Regions from separate parts of the Thermanaerovibrio velox DSM 12556 genome, predicted to be linked through region 1. Evidence: riboswitches for the same ligand, from Rfam matches in the RefSeq annotation. Region 1 holds a riboswitch; the other holds the start of a gene.
What was found. Region 1 has a riboswitch for cobalamin ahead of THEVEDRAFT_RS00380 (precorrin-8X methylmutase). Riboswitches for the same ligand answer to the same signal wherever they lie in the genome.
Positions count from the first base shown of each region.

Region 2: another riboswitch for cobalamin. It lies ahead of THEVEDRAFT_RS01215 (TonB-dependent receptor plug domain-containing protein); the one in region 1 lies ahead of THEVEDRAFT_RS00380 (precorrin-8X methylmutase).

Region 1 is NZ_CM001377.1:81,461-91,487, reverse strand. It holds gene speE (polyamine aminopropyltransferase) at 1-407, opposite strand, end outside; gene THEVEDRAFT_RS09655 (HD-GYP domain-containing protein) at 552-1,064, opposite strand; gene THEVEDRAFT_RS00395 (GAF domain-containing protein) at 1,036-2,715, opposite strand; gene THEVEDRAFT_RS00390 (ABC transporter substrate-binding protein) at 2,712-3,842, opposite strand; gene THEVEDRAFT_RS10195 (metal ABC transporter solute-binding protein, Zn/Mn family) at 4,129-5,904, shown strand; cobalamin riboswitch at 5,915-6,082, shown strand; gene THEVEDRAFT_RS00380 (precorrin-8X methylmutase) at 6,186-6,821, shown strand; gene THEVEDRAFT_RS00375 (sirohydrochlorin cobaltochelatase) at 6,983-7,840, shown strand; gene THEVEDRAFT_RS00370 (ABC transporter substrate-binding protein) at 7,949-8,908, shown strand; gene cbiD (cobalt-precorrin-5B (C(1))-methyltransferase CbiD) at 8,908-9,990, shown strand; gene cbiT (precorrin-6Y C5,15-methyltransferase (decarboxylating) subunit CbiT) at 9,994-10,027, shown strand, end outside.
Region 2 is NZ_CM001377.1:270,565-280,591, reverse strand. It holds gene THEVEDRAFT_RS09740 (iron chelate uptake ABC transporter family permease subunit) at 1-207, shown strand, start outside; gene THEVEDRAFT_RS01230 (MotA/TolQ/ExbB proton channel family protein) at 287-949, shown strand; gene THEVEDRAFT_RS01225 (ExbD/TolR family protein) at 946-1,335, shown strand; gene THEVEDRAFT_RS09095 (energy transducer TonB) at 1,332-2,063, shown strand; gene THEVEDRAFT_RS01215 (TonB-dependent receptor plug domain-containing protein) at 2,117-4,012, opposite strand; adenosylcobalamin (AdoCbl) riboswitch at 4,183-4,334, opposite strand; gene THEVEDRAFT_RS09735 (TolC family protein) at 4,611-5,255, opposite strand; partial or broken gene THEVEDRAFT_RS09730 (TolC family protein) at 5,383-5,820, opposite strand; gene THEVEDRAFT_RS10055 (TetR/AcrR family transcriptional regulator) at 5,973-6,593, opposite strand; gene rpsI (30S ribosomal protein S9) at 6,668-7,066, opposite strand; gene rplM (50S ribosomal protein L13) at 7,087-7,524, opposite strand; gene THEVEDRAFT_RS01190 (nicotinate phosphoribosyltransferase) at 7,655-8,674, opposite strand; gene secG (preprotein translocase subunit SecG) at 8,754-8,978, opposite strand; gene THEVEDRAFT_RS01180 (non-canonical purine NTP pyrophosphatase) at 9,025-9,639, opposite strand; gene rph (ribonuclease PH) at 9,617-10,027, opposite strand, start outside.

The DNA.
Region 1 (10,027 bases):
TCGTCCATGGCACAGCTCAGGGTTGGGAAGAAGTCCCTGGCTGCCCTTATGACCTCCTCGTCTATGTCCACCAGGTAGGCCTCCTTCACGGCGTCGTGGCGGAGCACCTCCCTCAAGGTGCCCCCGTCGCCGCCGCCCACTATGAGCACCTTCTCCGGGTTGGGATGGGAACAGAGGGCCAGATGGCTCATCATCTCGTGGTAGCAGAACTCATCCCGCTCGGTGACCTGTATGGCCCCGTCGAGGACCATCGCCTTGCCGTACTCCGGGGTCTCCACCACCAAAAGGTCCTGGTACTGGGACTTTATGTTCCGTAGAACCTGGGTCATCCGAAGCCCGAGCTTCATGTTGTGGGTCTGCTCCTCGAAGAGCCACATCTCGTTAAGCCTCTTGGGACGAACTTCCATGGGGTATACCTCCTTAAGGGGTTTGTCTTTTTGTCTTGGGGTCCTCCAATGGGAAGGCAAAGCGCGACGCCCCACGACTCCATGGGGCACGGGCGCAACCCTCCCGTTCACCCCCGGGAACGCCTCCGGGGGTTCGATTTTACATCATTCCTCCCGGTCCCTGAAGCGGTCGAATATGCTGCCCATGACCTCGTGGTTCTGCCTAAACCACTCCAGCACCTCCGGTGCGAAGTGCTCCGGCCTGGTCCTGCCGTCTCCAACCAATATGATCCTAACCGCCTCCTCGTGGCTAAAACCCCTCTTGTAGGATCGGTTCGACCGCAAGGCGTCGTATATGTCCGCCAACGCCATGACCCGGCCCTCCCAGGGGATCTGCTGGCCCGAAAGCCCAAAGGGGTAGCCGGAACCGTCCCACTTCTCGTGATGGGTAAGGCACACCCTCCTGGCCATGGCTAGCCACTCCGCATCGCCTACTATCTCCGCCCCCCAAATGGTATGGCGCTTGACCAGTTCGAACTCGTCCCCCGTAAGCCCCGACGGCTTGGACAGGATGTTATGGGGCACCTTTAGCTTGCCTATGTCGTGGAGCCTGGCGAAGATCCCCATGTCCTCCACCTCTTGATGGGTCCTACCAAGGTCCCGGGATATTCGGGTCACATAGGCCCCTATGCGGCTTAGGTGCTCCTCCGTCTCGTTGTGGTATATGCCTGTTATCTCCTGCAGCTTCTGGGCCAGGTAACAGGTAATAGTAGGACTCCCTGATCTCCTGCCGGGACTTGCTGGCATCAAGGAACCCCGCCAGGACGGAAGCCACGGGGATCAAGGTCTCCAGCATCACTTCGTCCCGCCTGCGCCTCTCGGTGAAGCTCACCGTGAGCCCCCCAACGGGACGGCCCATGTGGGAAAGCCCCATGGCCACCTCGGTCACCACCGCCTCGTGGAGGGTGAGGTATCCCGGTTCCTTCCTCACGTCCTCCGCCCATATGAGCCCCTCCTTCACCGCCCGGCCTATGAGGGACGAGTGGATGTTCACCGGCTCCGGCGGAAGCCCCTCATCATAACCGCTGTAGGCCACCGGTATCAGCGTGTCACCCTCCAGGCGGTCCACCACCACCCCGAAGGCGGACAGCATCTCCCGTATGGTGTCCGCTATGCGCCCCACCTCGTCGGGGGCCTGGTAGCCCGAGCGGACCAGCTTGGCCACCTGAAGCGTCTGCCCCCATATCTGCTCCCGCTTACGAAGGATGTCGTTGGACTCCGCCAGGGAGGCGTTCATGGCCGCCACCTCTTCCCCAAAGGCGTTTATCTCCTCCTGCTGGGACCACAGCACCCGCATGGCAGCCCCAAGACCCGACAGCACCGAATGGAGCTCCTCGAGGCGGCATCGGGACTTGCGGTTTTCAACGTCCTTGGACAGGTTGTCTATCACCTGCGAGAGCTCCTCAGGACACCTCAGCCCCGATAGGTCCTTCTCCATCTTCTTGAAGAAGTCCGTGATGTCCCTCACGTCCGGCATCACCTGATTCCTCCAAAGCATGTAAAAGAGGAAGAGGATGCCCAACATCATGAAGGACATGACGATTGGAACCGCGGAGCCGGATAACACCCTTCCCAGTATCTCCCCCTCGGGCACCACCACAAGAAGCCTCATGGACTGAACCCTGAAGCACTTGGCCCAGTAGGCCCTGCCGTCGTCTATCCTGCCCCTTGACCAGGACGAACAGTTCAACATCTCCCGATCCACCCAGCCCAGGAGTGCGAAGTGCCTTCCAAAGGGCCCATTCTCCGCCCATATGACCCTGCCGTCCTCCCCCGTCAGCACCGGCAGCACCAACGAGGATCCGTGAAAACCCAAGGACTTCTCGTCCATCCTGATACCCACCAGGTACTCGTTTCCCTCCAGCTCCCGGACTGTCACGAACTGGGGATGCCCGTCCGGGTTGTAAAGGCCGGACACCTCCCAAACACCACGGAGCCGCTCCAGCTCCCTTAAATGCATCCCATTGGGCAGGCTCCCCCGGAAGGACTCCTCCACCTGGTCCTCCAGGATCCTAACCAGCAGCTCCACCTCCGGGAAGTAGGTCTCCGCCTTGTAGGGCACGGCGGCTATGTACGAGGCCTTCACAAGCTCCGAGTCCAAGTACCTCACCAGGTTCGACGCCATGTTCTCCGTGGCGTCCCAGGCGTTCCTCTGCTGGTCCCGCAGGACGGATTTAAAGAGGTAAGCCCCCTGAAGGAACAGCATGAAGGCCCCCAGGGAGGCGAAGAACCAAAACCACCGGACGAAAAGCCTCTTGAAGGACGTCACCGGCCCCCCACCTCCCCCATGTTCCTCCAGGCGGAGCCATCGTACCTCACCAGATAAAGGGGAAGCACCGCATCCCCCGCTCGGTCAACGGGGAACTCCCCCCGAAGGGTCTTAACGGTCTTCATGGCCTTGAGGGCCTCCGCGGCACCCTCCTGGCCCTTGGGGCCCACTAGGACCGCCTCCAACGCCATCGACACCGCCCCGTATCCCGAGTCCACCGCGGGCAGCGGAGGAAGACCCGCTATCCTCTCCTGAAGGTACCTCATGAACGGATGCCCCATGTCCAGCTCAACCGGGGAGAACACCACCGAGTACCCAAGGGACTCGGGCCCCGCCAGGCTGGCGCTGACCGACGACACCCCCCAACCCGCCACCGCACAGGGCGCAGGGCCCTTCAGGTTCCCCACGATCTCCATGAAAACCCCCGCGTAGTACGCCGGCATGGCAAGGTAGAATCCGTCGTACCCGCCGGCTACCACCTCAAGCCGGAAGGCATCGTAAAGGTCCCCCGGGGAACCCATGAGGGTCTTTTTAGGCGGGATCCCAAGGCCGGTGGAGAAGCCATCCAGCTGCCCCTTGGTGTACACCAGGTTCGACGAGTCCAGCACCGCCAAGTACCTCTTGAAACCCGGGAGGTGCGATCGCACCATCTCCCCAAGCTCCACCGCCCCAGAGGGGCCAGAATAGCGGAACAACAGGTCCCCCTCCACCGCCAGGGCCGGGGCGTTTGCGTTGGTGGCTATGGCGGGGATCCCCTCCCTCTCCAGCAGGGGATGCACCCTGGACACGAAACCCGACGTGGCCCCCACCAGCACCACCGAGGCCTTGGCCTTCTTGATGGCATCAACCGCCTCCCGGTCGCTCATCCCGGTCACCACCAAGGGCCTCACCCTAAGCCCCCTGCCGCGCTCCGCTATGTTGAAGTAGTCCACCGCGAAGAGGGCACACTGCTGTACGTCCCGGGACAAAGACGCCCCAGGCCCCTGATGCTCAAACCAAAGGGCCACCACCGCCTCCCGGGGACCCAAAAGCTTGAAGGCCAGGAGCACTAAAAGGAACATGGCCACAAACCCAGCCGCCAGGGACAGGGGCTTGGAAAGCTTAAGCGTTTTAAACATACCCGCCATGCGGGATCCCCCTACAACCCTCGGCCTCAAGCGACATCACCGCACCTTTCTCCCACGCCGGCACCGAACCCAATTCATGAAAACGCTCACGAAGAGCGACAACGAACCTTCGCAATCCATCCCCTCGGATTGTACCAAATCCCACCGCTGCGGTGGGGCTTGATAGCGCTAAAGATTTTGGCATGTATCACCAAATTCACCCGGCCGTTTTTTATGGACGGTACGATGGGTTATAATGAACCGCGACGAAATCAAAAATAGTTTTTCAAGAGAGGGTGATAAGGCGATGAGGGAAGTTAAGCACCGCCGTTTGCTGCTCATCTCCGTTGCTCTTGTTTTTCAGGCTTTGGTCCTCTCTGCCCCGCTTGTCGGCCTTGTCCTTCCCTTGGGCCCCGCATGGGCTCAAGGGGGCGTCAAAGGGCTTACGGTCCTGTGTCCCGTTGAGCCGGTGTCCTACCTGGCGAGGAGGATAGGGGGCGATCGGGTCAACGTGGTGACCCTCATACCCCAAGGGGCGGATCCCCATTCGTTCGAGATGCGCCCAAGCCACGCCAAGGCGGTATCGGAGGCGGATGTGATCTTCTACCTCGGCCTGCCGTTGGAGGAATCACTTCTGCCCAAGCTGAGGGCCAATGGGGTTAGGGTGATGCGGCTTAAGTTCTCCAAGCTTGAAGGGCATGGCCACGCTCACGAAGGGAAGGGTGACAAGCCGGGGCATAGGGAATCCTTCGATCCCCACGTGTGGAACTCCCTGTCCAACGGAAGGGCCATGGCCCGCTCGATGGCGGAGGGTCTAAAGTCCCTGGATCCAAGCAACGGGTCTTTTTACGACGCCAACCTGGCGAAGCTCCTCGGGGAGATGGACCGGCTGGACAAGGAGATCTCGGCCCTCCTGGGGCCCTTCAAGGGCCGGGCGGTGCTGGCGTATCACCCCGCCTGGAACTACTTCTGCGCCGAGAGGGGGCGTAATCCCCCTGGCGGTGGAATCGGAGGGGATGGAGGCCCGGCCCAAGGAGCTGTCAAAGCTGAGGTCAAAGGTTCAAAGCCTAGGGATACGGGTGATGTTCGTGCAGCCCTCCATGTTCGGACGCTCCGCTCAAGGGGCCGCAGCGATGTTGGGGGTGAAGCCGGTGGAGCTGGATCCGCTGGAGGCGGACTGGTTCAAGATGATGCGCCAAACCGCCAAGGCCTTCGCGGACTCGATGAGAACAAGGTGATCCCCATGGGAAGCTGGTCTCTCCTCACAGGCTCCGGGCTTGATTGGTTCAGGTCCCTTTCCCCGTCCCTTCAGGCCCTTTTGGGCGGGACCCTCACGTGGGGGCTCACAGCCATTGGTGCCGCCATGGCCTTCATCGGGGCTAACCCATCCAGGAAGATGCTGGACTTCATGCTGGGCTTCTCCGGCGGGGTCATGATAGCCGCCAGTTTCTGGTCCCTGCTGTCCCCCGCCATAGAGATGTCCCAAGAGCTTGGGCTCACGCCTTGGCTTCCCCCCTCCGCGGGGTTCCTGGGGGGAGCGCTCTTCTTAAGGCTTCTGGACTTGCTTCTGCCCCACCTTCACCCGGCCCTCAAGGGGGGCCAGCCGGAGGGCATCAAGTCCCATCTGAGGAAGACCACCCTCCTGGTGCTGGCCATAACCCTTCACAACATACCGGAGGGACTGGCCTTCGGGGTGGCCTTCGGGGCCGCGGGACTCTCGAGCTCCGCCACCCTTTCCGGCGCTCTGGCGCTTACCCTTGGCATAGGGCTTCAAAACCTGCCGGAGGGGCTTGCGGTATCCATGCCCCTGAGGAGCGCCGGGTTCTCCAGGTCCATGGCGTTCTTCTTCGGCCAGCTCTCCGCGGTGGTGGAGCCGATCTTCGCCGCCATAGGGGCCCTCTCGGTGGAGTCCATGCGGATGGGGCTGCCCTACGCCCTGTCCTTCGCCGCCGGTGCCATGATATACGTGGTGGTGGAGGAGGTGATACCGGAGTCCCAGTCGGAGGACAACGGTGATCTGGCCACAATGGGGGTAATACTTGGCTTCATCTGCATGATGATCCTTGACGTGGCGTTAGGGTAACGGTTATACAATCTTGTTTGACACCTCCGGTGAACGGGAAGACCGGTGAGATTCCGGCGCGGCCCCGCCACTGTGAGCCCGACGAGACCGCCGTTACCACTGGGGGGCTTAAACCCCTGGGAAGGGGCGGGGTAGGATGAAGGCAAGCCAGGAGACCGGCCGGAGGTGATGGGGAAGGTTGCCTGCGCGGGCGGGCGCCTCCGGTGGGAACGCCTTCCCTCTGTACCCCTCGGGGCTAAACCTCAGGGGTTGAGACCCCCGAAGAAGGGAGGGAAAGTGCAATGCCTCTTAACTACGACAGGAACCCCGCCTCCATTGAGAGGAAGAGCCTGTACCTGATCCGTCAGGTTCTTGGATCCTACTCCATAGAACCCTCCTTGATGCCCATTGCGGAGCGAGTGGTTCACGCCGGAGCGGACTTCTCCCTGGGCAGCCTGGTCTCCGCTAGCCCCGATTGGCTTGAACATGCCAAGGTAGCCCTCAAGGACTCCAAGGTCTTCTGCGACGTGGACATGGTAAGATCCGGGCTCTCCCGGAGTCTGCTCTCCAAGCTCCACCTGGACCCCGTATGCCTCATCCACCAGGAGTGCACCTCCGCCGCCAGCGCCAGGGAGGGCATAACCCGGGCCATGGCATCGGTGGACAGGGCATCTCAAATGGGCATCCGGGTCTTCGCCTTCGGCAACGCCCCCACGGGGCTCTTCAGGCTCTTGGAGCTGGTGGAACAGGGATTCGAACCCCTCTTCGTGGTGGCATTCCCGGTGGGCTTCGTGGGGGCCGCGGAGAGCAAGGAGCTCCTCCTCAAGAGCGGGGTGCCCTGCGTGTCCCTAAGGGGCCCCAGGGGGGGATCCAACCTCTGCGCCGCGGCGTTCAACGCCGTAATGCGGCTCTGCCTTGAAGGGGAGGACAGACTCTAACCTTGCTATCGGAAAGGGGTAGCTCGTCAGAGGACCCCTTGGAGAAGCTTCGCCGCACCGCTTATCGGCGCCCGGAACGGTGTAGATAACTTTATTACTTCGGGAGGTCGATGGGTCAAATGAGGAAGTTTATATCAGTTCTTGCGCTTGTTCTAAGCTTAATGGGGGCTTTTGCGCACCCTCAAAGGGCCCTTGCATCGGAGGGGAAGAAGGTGGAGAAGAAGAACGCCGTCCTGGTGGTGGCCTTCGGCAGCTCCATGCCGGAGGGACAGAGGGCCATAGACGCGGTATTCCGGTCCGTGAAGGACGCGTTCCCCGGCACAGAGGTGCGGCTGTCCTTCACCAGCCGCATAATAATGCGCAAGTTGGCAAAGGAGGGGAAGGTCTTCCTGGATCCTATTACCTCCCTGGCCAAGCTCCATGAAGAGGGCTACACGAACGTGGCGGTGCTGTCAACCCACGTGATCCCCGGGGAGGAGTATGACGACCTGTCCGCGGTGGTGGGGGCCTTCCGTTACCTAAGGGAACACGGGAGCAAGAGCGGGTTTGAGGGCATAGCCCTAAGCAAGCCGCTGCTTTGGTCCCCCGAGGACTACGAGCGGGTGTCCGCCATCCTGGGCAGGGCCTTCGGCAAGGACCCACGGCGGGGAGTGGTCCTCATGGGTCACGGTTCACCCCATCCCGCGGAAGGGGCCTACGCCAGGCTTCAAACGGTGCTCCAGCGGAAGCACCCCAACTTCGTAGTGGGCACCGTGGAGGGGACACCGTCCTTGGAGGACGTGATCTCCCAGTTGAAGGGCAAGGGTATCAAGCGGGCGATCCTGGCGCCCCTGATGCTGGTGGCGGGGGACCACGCCCACAACGACATGGCGGGGGACGAGGAGGACTCTTGGATAAACGTGCTCTCCAAGGAGGGCATAAAGGCGGAGGCGCACCTGAAGGGTCTGGGGGAGAACCCGGAGATAAGGGCCCTTCTGGTGGAGCACCTGAAGGAGGCCGCCGAGGAGGCGGGCTTCTAGTCCTGACATGGGGCCCCTGAGGCAGGAGGTGACCGCCTCCCCCGGGGGCTCTTTTTTGAGCAGCCCCCAGGGACCGCTCAAACCTCTGGAAGGAAGTGTTGACCCTTGATGTACCGATGCGATCGATCCCACTCCCCCGGGATCTGCCCGATCCCAACGGGAAGGGAGTTCTTAACGCCTTTCCTCGCCTCCTTCGTCCTATCCCTCGTGTTTTTGGCCCTACCCGCCTACGCAGCTCGGTTATCCGTGGTGGATGACATGGGGAGAAGGGTGACCTTGGGATCCCCCCCGACGAGGATAGTCTCCCTCTACCCTGCCCACACGGAGAACCTGCTGGCCCTGGGGCTCAAAGGCCGCATCGTGGGCGTGGCGGACGGGGACGACCGAGAGCTGTTTAAGGGGGTTCCAAGGCTTCCCCTAAGGCCCGATCCGGAGAGCATCCTGAGCCTCAAGCCGGACTTGGTGCTCATGAGGTCTCTGCAGCTGTCCATGCAGCCCGGACTGCTCGAACGCCTTGAACCCTTCGTTCCGGTGGTGGTGCTGGATCCCCCGTCCTTCGACGGCCTCGAGCTCTACGTAACCCGACTTGGAACGATAACCGGCAGGGAGAGGGAGGCCCGTTTGAAGCTCCAGGGGGCCCTTAGAACCCTGGAGGACGCCAGAAGGCGCAACTACAAGGCCCGCAAGGGGGCGTTTCTGGTGGTAAACTCCAGGGATATCACCACCTGCGTCCCCGGGAGCTGGCCGCACCGGCTCATGGAGGCCGCGGGGCTCAACCCCGCGGCGGAGGACCTAAAGCCCACTTCCAAGGGGAGCGCGGTGGCTCAGTTCGGGCCGGAGAGGCTTCTTCTGATCAACCAAAAGGTGGACGTGATACTGGTGCAACGGGGGCCCATGAACCCCGGGGGTGCCAAGGAGTTCTTGGAGGACCCCCGGTTCCGCCCCATGGAGGCGGTTAAGCGCGGCAACGTGTTTGAGGTGGATGAGAGGGCCATATCTCGTCCGTCCCTGATAAGGCTTAACGATGCCTTGAAGTCCCTTGAGGCCCTTGGGAGGAAGGTCCGCTGATGTCCCTAAGATGCGGGTTCACCACCGGTAGCGCCGCCACGGCGGCGGCCATGGGGGCCGCTCTTTGGCTCCTTGGAAGGCCTTCCTCGTGGGTCAAGGTCAAGCTGCCCTCCGGTAGCACGCTGTCCATCCCCTTGGGAGGATGTGAACGGATCCCCGGGGGTGCCCAGGGATGGGTTTTCAAGGACGCCGGCGACGACCCTGACGTGACCCACCTGTCGGCGGTGGCTGCCAAGGTTCGTCTTCACCGGGGGGACCGGGTGACCGTGGACGGAGGTCCGGGGGTGGGCACCGTGACCCGGCCGGGGCTTCCCGTTCCAGTGGGGGCCAAGGCCATAAACCCGGGCCCCTTAAGGATGATAAGGGAGAACCTGTTGGAGATCCTCCCAAGGGGCATAGGGGCCCAGGTGGAGGTATGGGTGCCTAGGGGTGAGGAGCTGGCGAAGGGGACTTTCAACCCCAAGCTGGGCATAGAGGGGGGCATATCCATCCTAGGTACCACCGGGGTCGTACGGCCCATGAGCGAGGACGCGGTTGTGGAGACCATAAGGTCCGAGCTGTCGGTCATCCGGGCAGAGGGTTTTGATCTGGTATGCCTTGCCCCGGGCAACTACGGACGGGACTTCGCCGCGTCGTTAGGGGTTCCGGGGAGTCTCACCGTTAACGTAAGCAACTACGTGGGCAAGTCGCTGGAGGCCTGTGCCAAGCTAAAGTTCAGGGGGCTCATCTTCATCGCCCAGGTGGGTAAGATGGCTAAGGTGGCGGCGGGTTCGATGGACACCCACAGCTCCAAGAGCGACGGCCGCCTTGAGGCCCTGTGCGCCTACGGGGCCCTTCACGGCATGAATTCGTCTTGGATTCGCCGCATAATGGAGTGCAACACCGCAGACCAGGCGGCCAATTTAATGGCCGCCACGATCCAAGGCAGGATGGCCCTGGAGGAGCTATGCCGCAGGGCCAGGGACAGGGCAAAGGCCTTATCCGGAGCGGAGGCGGCGGTTCTTACATTTTCTCTTCCCCGGCAAGAGCTGGCCCGTTCTGGGCCGCTGGAGGAGATGATAGAGGCGATGAGGGGGCTTTAGGCTTTGAGCGAGCTGAAGGAGCTTAGGGAGATAAACG
Region 2 (10,027 bases), 190 kb from region 1:
CTCTTCGGCCCTCACATGGCCCGGATGACCGGGGCAAGGGGAGAGGGGGAGGTGCTCTTTGCCAGCACCATGATAGGGGGCTCCATGCTGACCCTCTGTGACGTGGCGGCAAGGACCCTGTGGGCCCCGTCGGAGATACCGGTGGGCATAATCACCTCCGGGGTGGGGGCCCTCTTCTTCCTGTGGCTGCTCCTGAGGAGGAGCTGACTTGCCGCCAGGTCCGAAGGACGAGGCCGCACAAGACCCGAATAACCCCAATAAACCAAACAGCAGGGAGGTTGATAAGGTGTTGGAATCCATCCTGTGGTTCATGAACGAGGGGGGACCCATAATGTGGGTGATCCTTGGGATGTCCATCTGCTCCACGGGGGTGTTCCTGGAGAGGTTCCTGCTCATGTGGTCCCTTCGAGGGCAGCTCAAAAGGGCGGACGGGCTGCTCAGGGGCCTATCCAACCCATCATCCCCGGATCAGCTGGACCGGACGATCCGGTCCGCGGGGGAGGGTACCCTGCCCCAAAGGCTCATGAGGGAGCTGATGAGCCTTTGGAACGCCGGGGCCCCGGCCATGAGGGAGGCGGGGAAGGTCTTCATAAGGGGGGAGCTGTTCAGCCAGCAGAGGGGGCTTGGATGGCTGGAGCTGTCCATTCGGCTCTCCCCCATGCTGGGGCTCCTCGGCACCGTTATCGGGATGGTTCGGATGTTCGGGGCCATAGACGCCGCGGGGGCCAACTCGTCAGAGGTGGCGGGGGGGATAAGGGTGGCGCTCTTCACCACCGTGGCGGGACTCTCCTGCGCCATACCATCCCTGGTGGGGCTCATGACCCTTCAGCACATGATCGAATGGTCCCAGGAGGCCATGAACCGTCTGGCCGACCTGCTGGTGCTGGCTCGAATTAAGGCGGGGGGACCGCTCCCCACGGACCGGGAGGAGGCGGCCAGCTTGGGGTGAGGCGCAAACGACTGGACATAGACATGACACCCCTGCTGGACGTGCTGTTCATCCTCATAATATTCTTCGTGATCACCTCCTCGTTCAGCCACCTAAACCTTCAGGAGGTCCTCCTCCCTCACGCCAAGGGCACACCAGCTGAAAAGGCGGGGAACTTCAAAATCCCCATGGTGGTCACAATCCTGGCGAACGGGACGATAACCGCGGAGGGGAAAGAGGTCACCCTGGAGGAACTCAAGGGTATGGCGCGATCCATGGACAAGGCAAGACCGGTGCTGATCGGGGCCCACAGGGACGTCCCCTACGGGAAGGTGATAGGGGTGCTGTGGGCCCTTCAGGAGGCGGGGGTCTCATCCCCGGGGCTACTCACGGAGGAACCAAGATGAGACGCCCCATGGGGATCTTCCTAAGCCTCCTGCTGCACGGGGCAGCGATCGCCGTCGCCGCATCCGGGCTGGGGATTAACGGGTCCCACCGATGGAAGCAGGGCAGCACCCCAAGGGCTATCACGGTATACATAGCCCCGGCGATCCCCCCGCAGCCCCCGGTGACCCACAAACCCCGCGGGGCTGCTGCGTGGTCAACACCCCATAAAACCGCCAAGGAGGACTCCACCGACGCTCCAAGGAGGCCAACGGAAACGAAGGTGGACGATGGCAAAACCGGTGGCAAGTCGATCGGCGGCCCCGCCCCGGGGTCTGGCTGGACGAGGCAGGCTAGATCCTCCTCGGATTCCCTCAGCACCGGGGACAGCAGCCCGGCGGAGCAGAAGGATGTTGCATCCCCCTTCGAGGGAGGGGGGACCACCGGGAGGAGCACCCAGGATGACCCCCCCAAGGGGATCCGAGGCGAAGAGGGACGCTACAGGGGGGATGAGGCGATAATCAAGGCGGTGCCCCCCTACCCCCTTTCCTCAAGGAAACGGGGGGAGGAGGGCACCGTTGTGATATCCCTTATCGTAAGACAGGGGTTGCCACAAAAGGGGGAGATCTACAGGTCCAGCGGTTACAGGGGGCTGGACCAGGCGGCCCTAACGGCAGCGCTTCTCTGGAGGTTCCCCGAGGACCTTAACGACCGGGTTTTGGTCCCCTTCCGCTTCAGCCTGAAGGACTGAGGGGCTGAAGGGAAGAAGAACCCGAACCTACCCTCTCCCCCAGCCCCTAAGGGCTAGAACCTGGCGTCCAGGGATATGTAAAGCCTGCGCTCCGGGGTAAGGTATCCGTTCCGGTCCAGCACGTACCTGCGATCGAACAGGTTGCTAGCACCCAACCTAAAGGTCACGTCCTTGGACGTGTAGGACATAAAGGCATCCACCAGGAACAGGTCCTCGTCGGAGTATCCGCGGCTATTGTTGGCTATGGCCCGGTCACCGTAGAAGCGACCGGTTACCCCGGCCCCCCACGACCCCCTGGCCCAGTTGAGGGAGCCGGTCACGTCCCACCTTGGATCCCCGGACCTGGACCAGGTGCCCCCGCTGAGCTCCTCCCCGTAGGTCCAGGAAATCCCCTGCTGGTAGTACATCTCCCCGGAGAGGTTCACCCGAAACATACCCTCAACCCCGTATGCCCTGTACTCGTCCAGGTTAACGTACTTACCCATCCAGGTAACCGGATCTGACCAGTACTTTATCTTGTCCTCCACATCGGTGTAGAAGACACCAAGGCTCCAGGAACGGTCTTTGCCCTTGACGCCCCCCTCGTAACTCCAACCCTTCTCGGGTCTTAGGGAGTAGTTGGGCTCGCCGAAGCTCCTCATGGGCATGTAAATCTGAAAGAAGCTGGGCATCACGAAGAACCTCCCGGCGGAAAGATACCAGAGCCTCCCAGTGGAATCCTCCCGGTAAAGGGAGACCTTCGGGGCCAGCTCCGACTGGTCCTCCCCCTCCTCCACGTGCCACCTCTCGTACCTAAGCCCAAGATCCGCGGTGAGATCCCCCAGCGGAACGGTGGTCTCCCCGTAGGCTATGATCCCGTCCCGCTTGAGGTCGTAAGGGTCGTTGTTGCCCCACGGGTTGTCCACGTTCAGGTAATCCGAGTCATCACGCCTTACCTCAAGCCCATAGGCGGCCCCATTGCCCCAAAGCCGCCCCCGTCCCTCCAGGGACAAACCCATGTTGCGGTCCCGGTAGTCGCTCCTGCCGCTGCTGTCAAAGACCTTCTTGGCGGACTCCCCGTAATAGCCCTTGAGCTTCATCCCACCCAACGGAACCGTCAAGGCCACCCGGGAGTAGCTGTTATCCTGGTGGTTATCGGCTCCATCGTAGGTCCAACGGGATGAATAATCCCCCCATTGGCTGGAAAACTCCCACCCCCTACCGGAGGCCGACCCGGCGGAAAGGCCGTAGTGGTTCGACCGGTAGTCCTTGGAGAAGTCCCTGAGGCCGTTGCCCCTAAGCCTTATCTCCCGCTCCCCCTCCTCCTCCCTGGAGTAAGATACCCTTGCCCACATGGAGCTGGATGCGGCGGCGGCGCTGAAGGACCCCATGCCGTAACCGCCGGAACCGGCGGTGAAACGTGCCTGGAAGGGGCCGCCAGGGCCGGAAGCCCCCTTCACGGTTATTACGTTTATGACCCCCGCGGCACCGTGGGAACCGTACAGGGCGGATGAGGCCCCCTTAACCACCTCCACCCTCTCCACGGAGCTTATGGGTATGGACCTCAGGTCAAAGGGGGCCCCCAACACCGCACCGGCGCCATAGCTGGATGTCATGAACGGCACCCCGTCCACCAGAAGCAGCGTCTCGGTGGTCATCCCCCTTATGGAGATGCCCTTGGACTGGGCCATGCCCGCGCCGTTCACAAGCCCAGACACCCCGGGCAGGGAGTCCAGGGCCTCCTGAAGGTTCTGGAAACCCCGGGAGGCCATGTCGGCGGAGGTTATGACGTACCCCTGGGAGGGCAGGTCCGCCAGCTGATCCGCCAACCTGGAACCGGTGACCTCCACCACCGGGACCTCCATCCCCCGAACGGGGAGAGGGGACGATAAGAGGGCAAGGAGCAGAGCCCCAAGACCCAAACGAACCAAAACATGGGATGAACATCTAAACCTGATCAACCGGATCACTCCTCAACACACGCAAGCAACTCCCTGACTTAAAATCAAACTAGAACGCCATGACACACAAGAGGGCAAGCTTAAGGCTGATGACCCCCTACATGCCATCACCTCCCCAAGAGCTTAGATCCAACGGACAGGCCTCATAAAAAAAGGAGCCCAAGGGCTCCGAACACGAAACATGCGTCCTCCCCCGCCCTCGAGGGGTGGACGCAACTCAAGGCACCGGTGCCAGTGTCGGGCTTGGACGCCAAAGGGCGCCCACACCGTAGCGGGGCTGCGCCGGATTCTCACCGGACTTCCTGAAACAGCCGGGCCTTTAAGCTTTGTTTTTTACAACCGCTACCCCCTCGGCACCCCTTGGGATGGCCATACCACCATAGGGCCACAGGGGGAAACGGTTACTTCTATGTTAACACTCGATGGGCATGGGATAATATTAAGTATCTTCTGAATAAGTCCCGCCCTTGGGAACCGCAGGGTTCAACCCACCCGAAAACCCAAGGCCCTACTCCATGGGCGGAGCGGATCCCGGCCCCTGCCCCAAGGATCTAAAGGCTGCAACGCTAAAGGGGGCCGGGAAGATCCGGCCCCCCTAAAGGCTGGTCTAGTTGCCCTTGCTCACCGGCTTACCAGTCGCCGCGATCTGCCCCCATCCGTCCTCCCCCAGGGCGTACCTCAGGGCCGCCTGGGAGGACAACAGGTCACATCGGGCGTCCACGAGGTCGTTCATGGCCTGTTCCAGCCTCACCCGGGCATCCATCACGTCCAGGTTGGTGCCCACCCGGGCCTCGTAGCGCCTGAGGGATATCCGGTGGTCCTCCGTGGCCTGCTCCACCATGACCTCCGCGGTCTTAACCCTCTCCCGGGCCTCCCTCAGGGACTCCAGGGCCTCCACGGTCTCCCGGCGTATCTCCAGCTTCATGTCCTCCACCCGGGACAGCAGGGATTCCGCCAAAGCCAGGGACTGACGGGCCTTGGCCCGGTTCTCCCCCCCGTCCCATGACCGCCACTGCAGGGTAAGGGAAAGGAGGTAGTCGTCCTTATCGGAGGGGAAGAAATGGGAACCCACCCTGTAAGCCTCCCCCTTGAACAGCAGCTGAGGCCTGTCCTGGCCTGCGGCGGCGTCCGCAAGGGCCTTGGCCTGGCGGTAGGACTCCTCCAAGGAACGGATCTCCGCCCGGCTCTCCGCCGCCAGATCCGGGAGATCCTGGGGCAGCTCCTCGGGCAGCAACGAGGCCGGCTGTTCCATCTCCCCGTCCCTGGGGACGGGGAAACCTGCCGCCCTGTCCAGGGCAGCGTATGCCCTTTGAACCGCCCCCTCGAGCCCTCATCAGGTTCAACCTGGCGTTGGAAAGGGCCACCTGAGCCCTTAACACCTCCGCCTTAGGCACCATGCCCACCCGGAAGAAGGCCTGAACCCTGGTCAGATACGCCTCGGACAGCTCCACCACCCTCTGGGCCACCTGGGCCTTGCCCTTGGCCCTCACCAGGGCAAGATAAGAGGCCCTGAGGCGGTAGAGAAGCCCCTCGACCCCCCGATCCCTGTCCGCCTTCGCCGCCTCCAACCCCGCTTGAGCGGCCCTAACCTGGCTCGTCACGGTACCCCCGGAGTAAAGGAGGTGGGTCAACGCAACCGAGGCCCTGTATGTCTCCTCGTAGCCCGTTATGGCTATACCTATGGGGACGTTGTCGAAATCGTACACCTTCCCCTTGGGGGCCTCCTGGGCCTTTGAACCGTATAGCACCAAGTCCAACTTGGGGGAAAGCCCCGCCCTGGCCTGCTGAACCTCAAGCTCTGCCCTCCTCACCGCCATATCAAGAGCCCTCACCGCCGGGTGAGATCCGAGCATCCTGGACTCCAGGTCCTCAAGCCGAACCACGCCGGCGAAGGCGGACGAGGATGAGCCTAGGATAATAAGGGATAGAAGGGCCAAAAGGCACCCCCTGCCGAGGCGATACACGGGCATCAAAGGGCCTCACCCCCAAAAAGGACCCCGCAGCTCCTCCTCCAAAGGGCCACCGCGTCCTCCACGTCAAACCACACCCATAGGTTGAACATGATCCCGTCGAACAATATGCAAAGAACCTCCTCCATACCGTCAGGGAGCCCTCCCGCCTCGGCGAGGACCCGGCGCATCTCCCCCATCATGCGGCTGCGAAGGGACCCCGTCAGGTCCCGCATGCCCTCAACCCCCCGGTGGGCCAAGAGCCGGAGCTCCAACCAGAGGGACAGGGAGTCCCGCTCCTTCCAAAGCAGCTGGAGAAAACCCTCCCCCTTCCGGACCGACATGGCAATCACGTCCTCCCCCTGGGCCGATCCATCCGCCAGGTAGGATACGATCCTGTCCACCTCGTCCTCCATGACCCGCTTGAACAGGTCGAACTTGCTGTGAAAGTGCCAATAGAAGGCCCCCTTGCTAACCCCGGCGGACCTTACTATGGAGTCCACCCCCGCCCCCTCGTAACCCCTCTGGGCGAAGATGATCCTCGCGCTGCTCATTATGGCGTCCTTGGCATCGGAGACCAAATAGACTCCCTCCTTCCAAAATCCGGCTAGGATGTTCTCAAAGACCGACCGGTCTGTCAAGTACCGCAAAGACAAAGGGGCCCCGAAGGGCCCCGAAGGAACTTGAAGACCCAGGCCAGCGAGGCCCAAGTCCACTAACGCTTGGAGTACTGGAACCGAGCCCGGGCTCCCGCCTGACCGAACTTCTTCCTCTCCACCATCCTGGGATCCCTGGTAAGGAGCCCCGCCTTCTTCAGCGCCGGACGAGCCTGGGGGTTCATCTTCAATATGGCCCGGGCAATCCCAAGCCTGATGGCCCCCGCCTGGCCGGTGAGACCGCCCCCATGGGCCCTCACCAACACGTCAACCTTGCCCTCCACGCCCGCCACCTTCAACGCCTCGAGGGCGTGAAGCTGCCAGGTGAACCGAGGCAGGTAGTCCCCGATCTCACGGTTGTTAACCTTCACCAGCCCCTGACCGGGACGGATCCTCACGCGGGCCACCGCGTTCTTACGCCTGCCGGTGCCCCAGAAGTACATGTTGGAAGCCTGCACCTTCTATTCCCCCCTCTTCCTTAAAGTTCCAAGGTCTCAGGCTTCTGGGCCCCGTGGGGATGGGTGGGACCCGCGTAGACCTTAAGCTTCTTGAACATGGCCCTGCCAAGCCGGTTCTTGGGCAGCATGCCCTTCACCACCCGCTCGATGAGCCTCTCGGGGTTGCTGTCCAGTATCTTGCCGTAGGACACGGACTTAAGACCCCCGGAGTAACCGCTGAACCGATGAACCATGGACTGCTCACGCTTCTTCCCCGTGAGCCCCACCTTCTCGGCGTTGATGACCACCACGAAATCCCCGGTGTCCACATGGGGGGTGTAGGTGGGCCTGTGCTTGCCGGACAAGACCAACGCTATCCGGGACGCAAGACGACCCAGATGCTTGTCCGTGGCGTCAATCACATACCACTTGCGCTCCACGGCTTCCTTCTTAGCCATGAACGATCTGGTGCCGATCATGGATTCTCCTCCTTCGCTGAAAAAAGACAGCATCTTCTTTTCTTCACATCTACTCAAAAGCGCAACCCAGCGTCAACCCAGCCCCATGCCCGCCGTGGGGGGTGGCGCGGCACAAAAACCGGAAAAACCACTAGATCACGCGCTTAAGCCTTGGATTGTCGGTAACACCGGGGATCCGGCCCCTCTTGGCCACGGGCCTCCCGTCCACCTCCTTTATGTCCATGGTCATGTCCCTCGGCGTGCCGTGGGCTATGTAACTGCCAACCCCAAAACCACAGGCCCCGGCATCCGCAAGGGCCCTTATCCTGTCGGGGTTCAAACCGCCGGACACGAACACCCCTACATGACCATAGCCGGCCATGGAAAGCCGGCACCGTACCTCCCGGACGAGATCAGGGGTCACCCCTCCTCGCTCCCCAGGAGTATCAAGTCTAACAGCGAAAAGCCTTTCTTTCAAGGCCTCCGCCACGGAAAGGGCCTCCTCCGCCTCATCCCGGAAGGTGTCCACCAGGATGGAACGCTTCTCCTGCTCCGGCAACACCCTGTCATAGGCCATGGCGACCTTCACGGTGTCTCCGGCTATCAATATGGCGGCGTGAGGGATGGTACCCCGGGGCTCCCTGCCGCCCAGCTTCGCCCCTAGAATGCAGCTCGCATCGGAACAGCCGCCGATCAAAGCGGACCTCTCCATCACAGGAGCACAGGAGGGATGCACGTGCCGGGCACCAAAACACAGGACCGGCAACCCCCCAGCGGCCTCCACGCAACGCCGGGCGGCGGTGGCCCAGCCGCTGGCACTGGACAGCATCCCCAGCAGGGTGGTCTCGTAAAGGCCGAACTCCCCATAGGGACCCCGGATCCTCATCACCACCTCCCGGGGGGCAAACTCCTCACCCTCCTCAAGGGCCTCCACGGAAACCCTGGCCCCCGCCTTGAGGAAAAGACGCCGCACCTCCTCAACCCCGCAGAAGACCCCGCCCTCCCGGGCGAAAACCTCCGCACAGACCTCCGCGTCCAGCCTACCAAGCTCCCGCAGAACGTCCCTGGTCTTGACGAAGTAAACGTCCGACGTCCAGCCCTCCACTACCTCCCCGTGATCCGCGGAGAAAAGCCGGTCACCGCTAACACTGAACTCAAGAACGTCCTCCATCCGGTCAACCCGGGAAGACAAGGCTCAAAACCCCCTCCTGAACGCCGCCCAAAGGGGCCGGCGGAACAAAAGAAAAAAGCTAGGATATGGCCACCAACACCAAAGACAACAGCATGAAGAGCCCCATCAAGACCGCCGATATCTTGGTAAGACCACTCATCCGCTGCCAGGCCCCAGAGTTGTCCTGCTGGGTCCCTCCACCGAACATGCCGGCGAAACCTCCGTTCTTCCGCTGCTGCATCAATATGGACCCCCCAAGGGCCACACATACCACCAACTGCAACAAAACCAAAAGGACCTTCACGTCCAGCACCCCCGAAAACCCGCGATTTAAAAAGCAAAAATACAACCTACCGCCCAGCGGACGGCTCAACCATGGATTCTATCACAAGGGGGGCAAATAGGGCCAGCTTTGCCGCCGCCCTTGCCCGGTGGGATATCCGGTCCTTAAGATCCCCCGCCTGAGCCAGGGTGACATCTACCCCCCGGGGGATGAAGACCGGATCGTACCCGAAACCGCCCTCCCCCTCAGGAGCACAGGCTATAGCACCCTCCAGCTCCCCACGGAACGAAAATGCCCTGCCATCCGGCAACAGCAGCACCGCCACGCACACAAACCGGGCCCACCGATCAGCCTCCCCGGCAAGACGACCCAAAAGCCACCTTATCCGGTCCTCATCGCAGGAACCCACCCGGGCGGAAAACACCCCGGGCCCCATGTCCAAGGCCCTCACCTCCAAGCCGGAGTCCTCCGCCAAGACCGGAAGCCCCGGGGATACCTCCGCGTAAGACCTGGCCTTCTTAAGGGCGTTCTCAAGGTAAGAGGCCCCGTCCTCCTCCACCTCCAACCTCTCACCCGGCAGCCTAAGACGTATCCCCCGCCCCCGAAGAAGCCCCTCCCATTCCCTCACCTTACCGGGGTTACCGGTGGCGAGGACCAACTCAGCGGCCCACGAGCTCTTCAAAGCTAGCCACCCCCAGCACCTCCAACTGAAGCCGGTGAAGACGCCTTATGCCCTCCTCCGCCGCCGAAAGCATGCGATCAAAGGTCTGCCGAGGGAAAAGAGCATCCTCCCCGGTGGCCTGAAGCTCCACGAACCGGCCGTCCTCCGCCATGACCACGTTGCAGTCCACCTGAGCGGCCGAATCCTCCTCGTAGCAAAGGTCCAAGAGCACCTCCCCGTCCACAAGGCCGGCGCTCACCGCCGCAACCTGATGCACCACCGGGAAACCCTTCACCACGCTCCGGTCCAACAACCACCGGCACGCATCCACCAGCGCCACGAAAGAGGCGGTTATCGCCGCGGTCCTGGTACCCCCGTCGGCCTGAAGCACGTCACAGTCGATCCACAC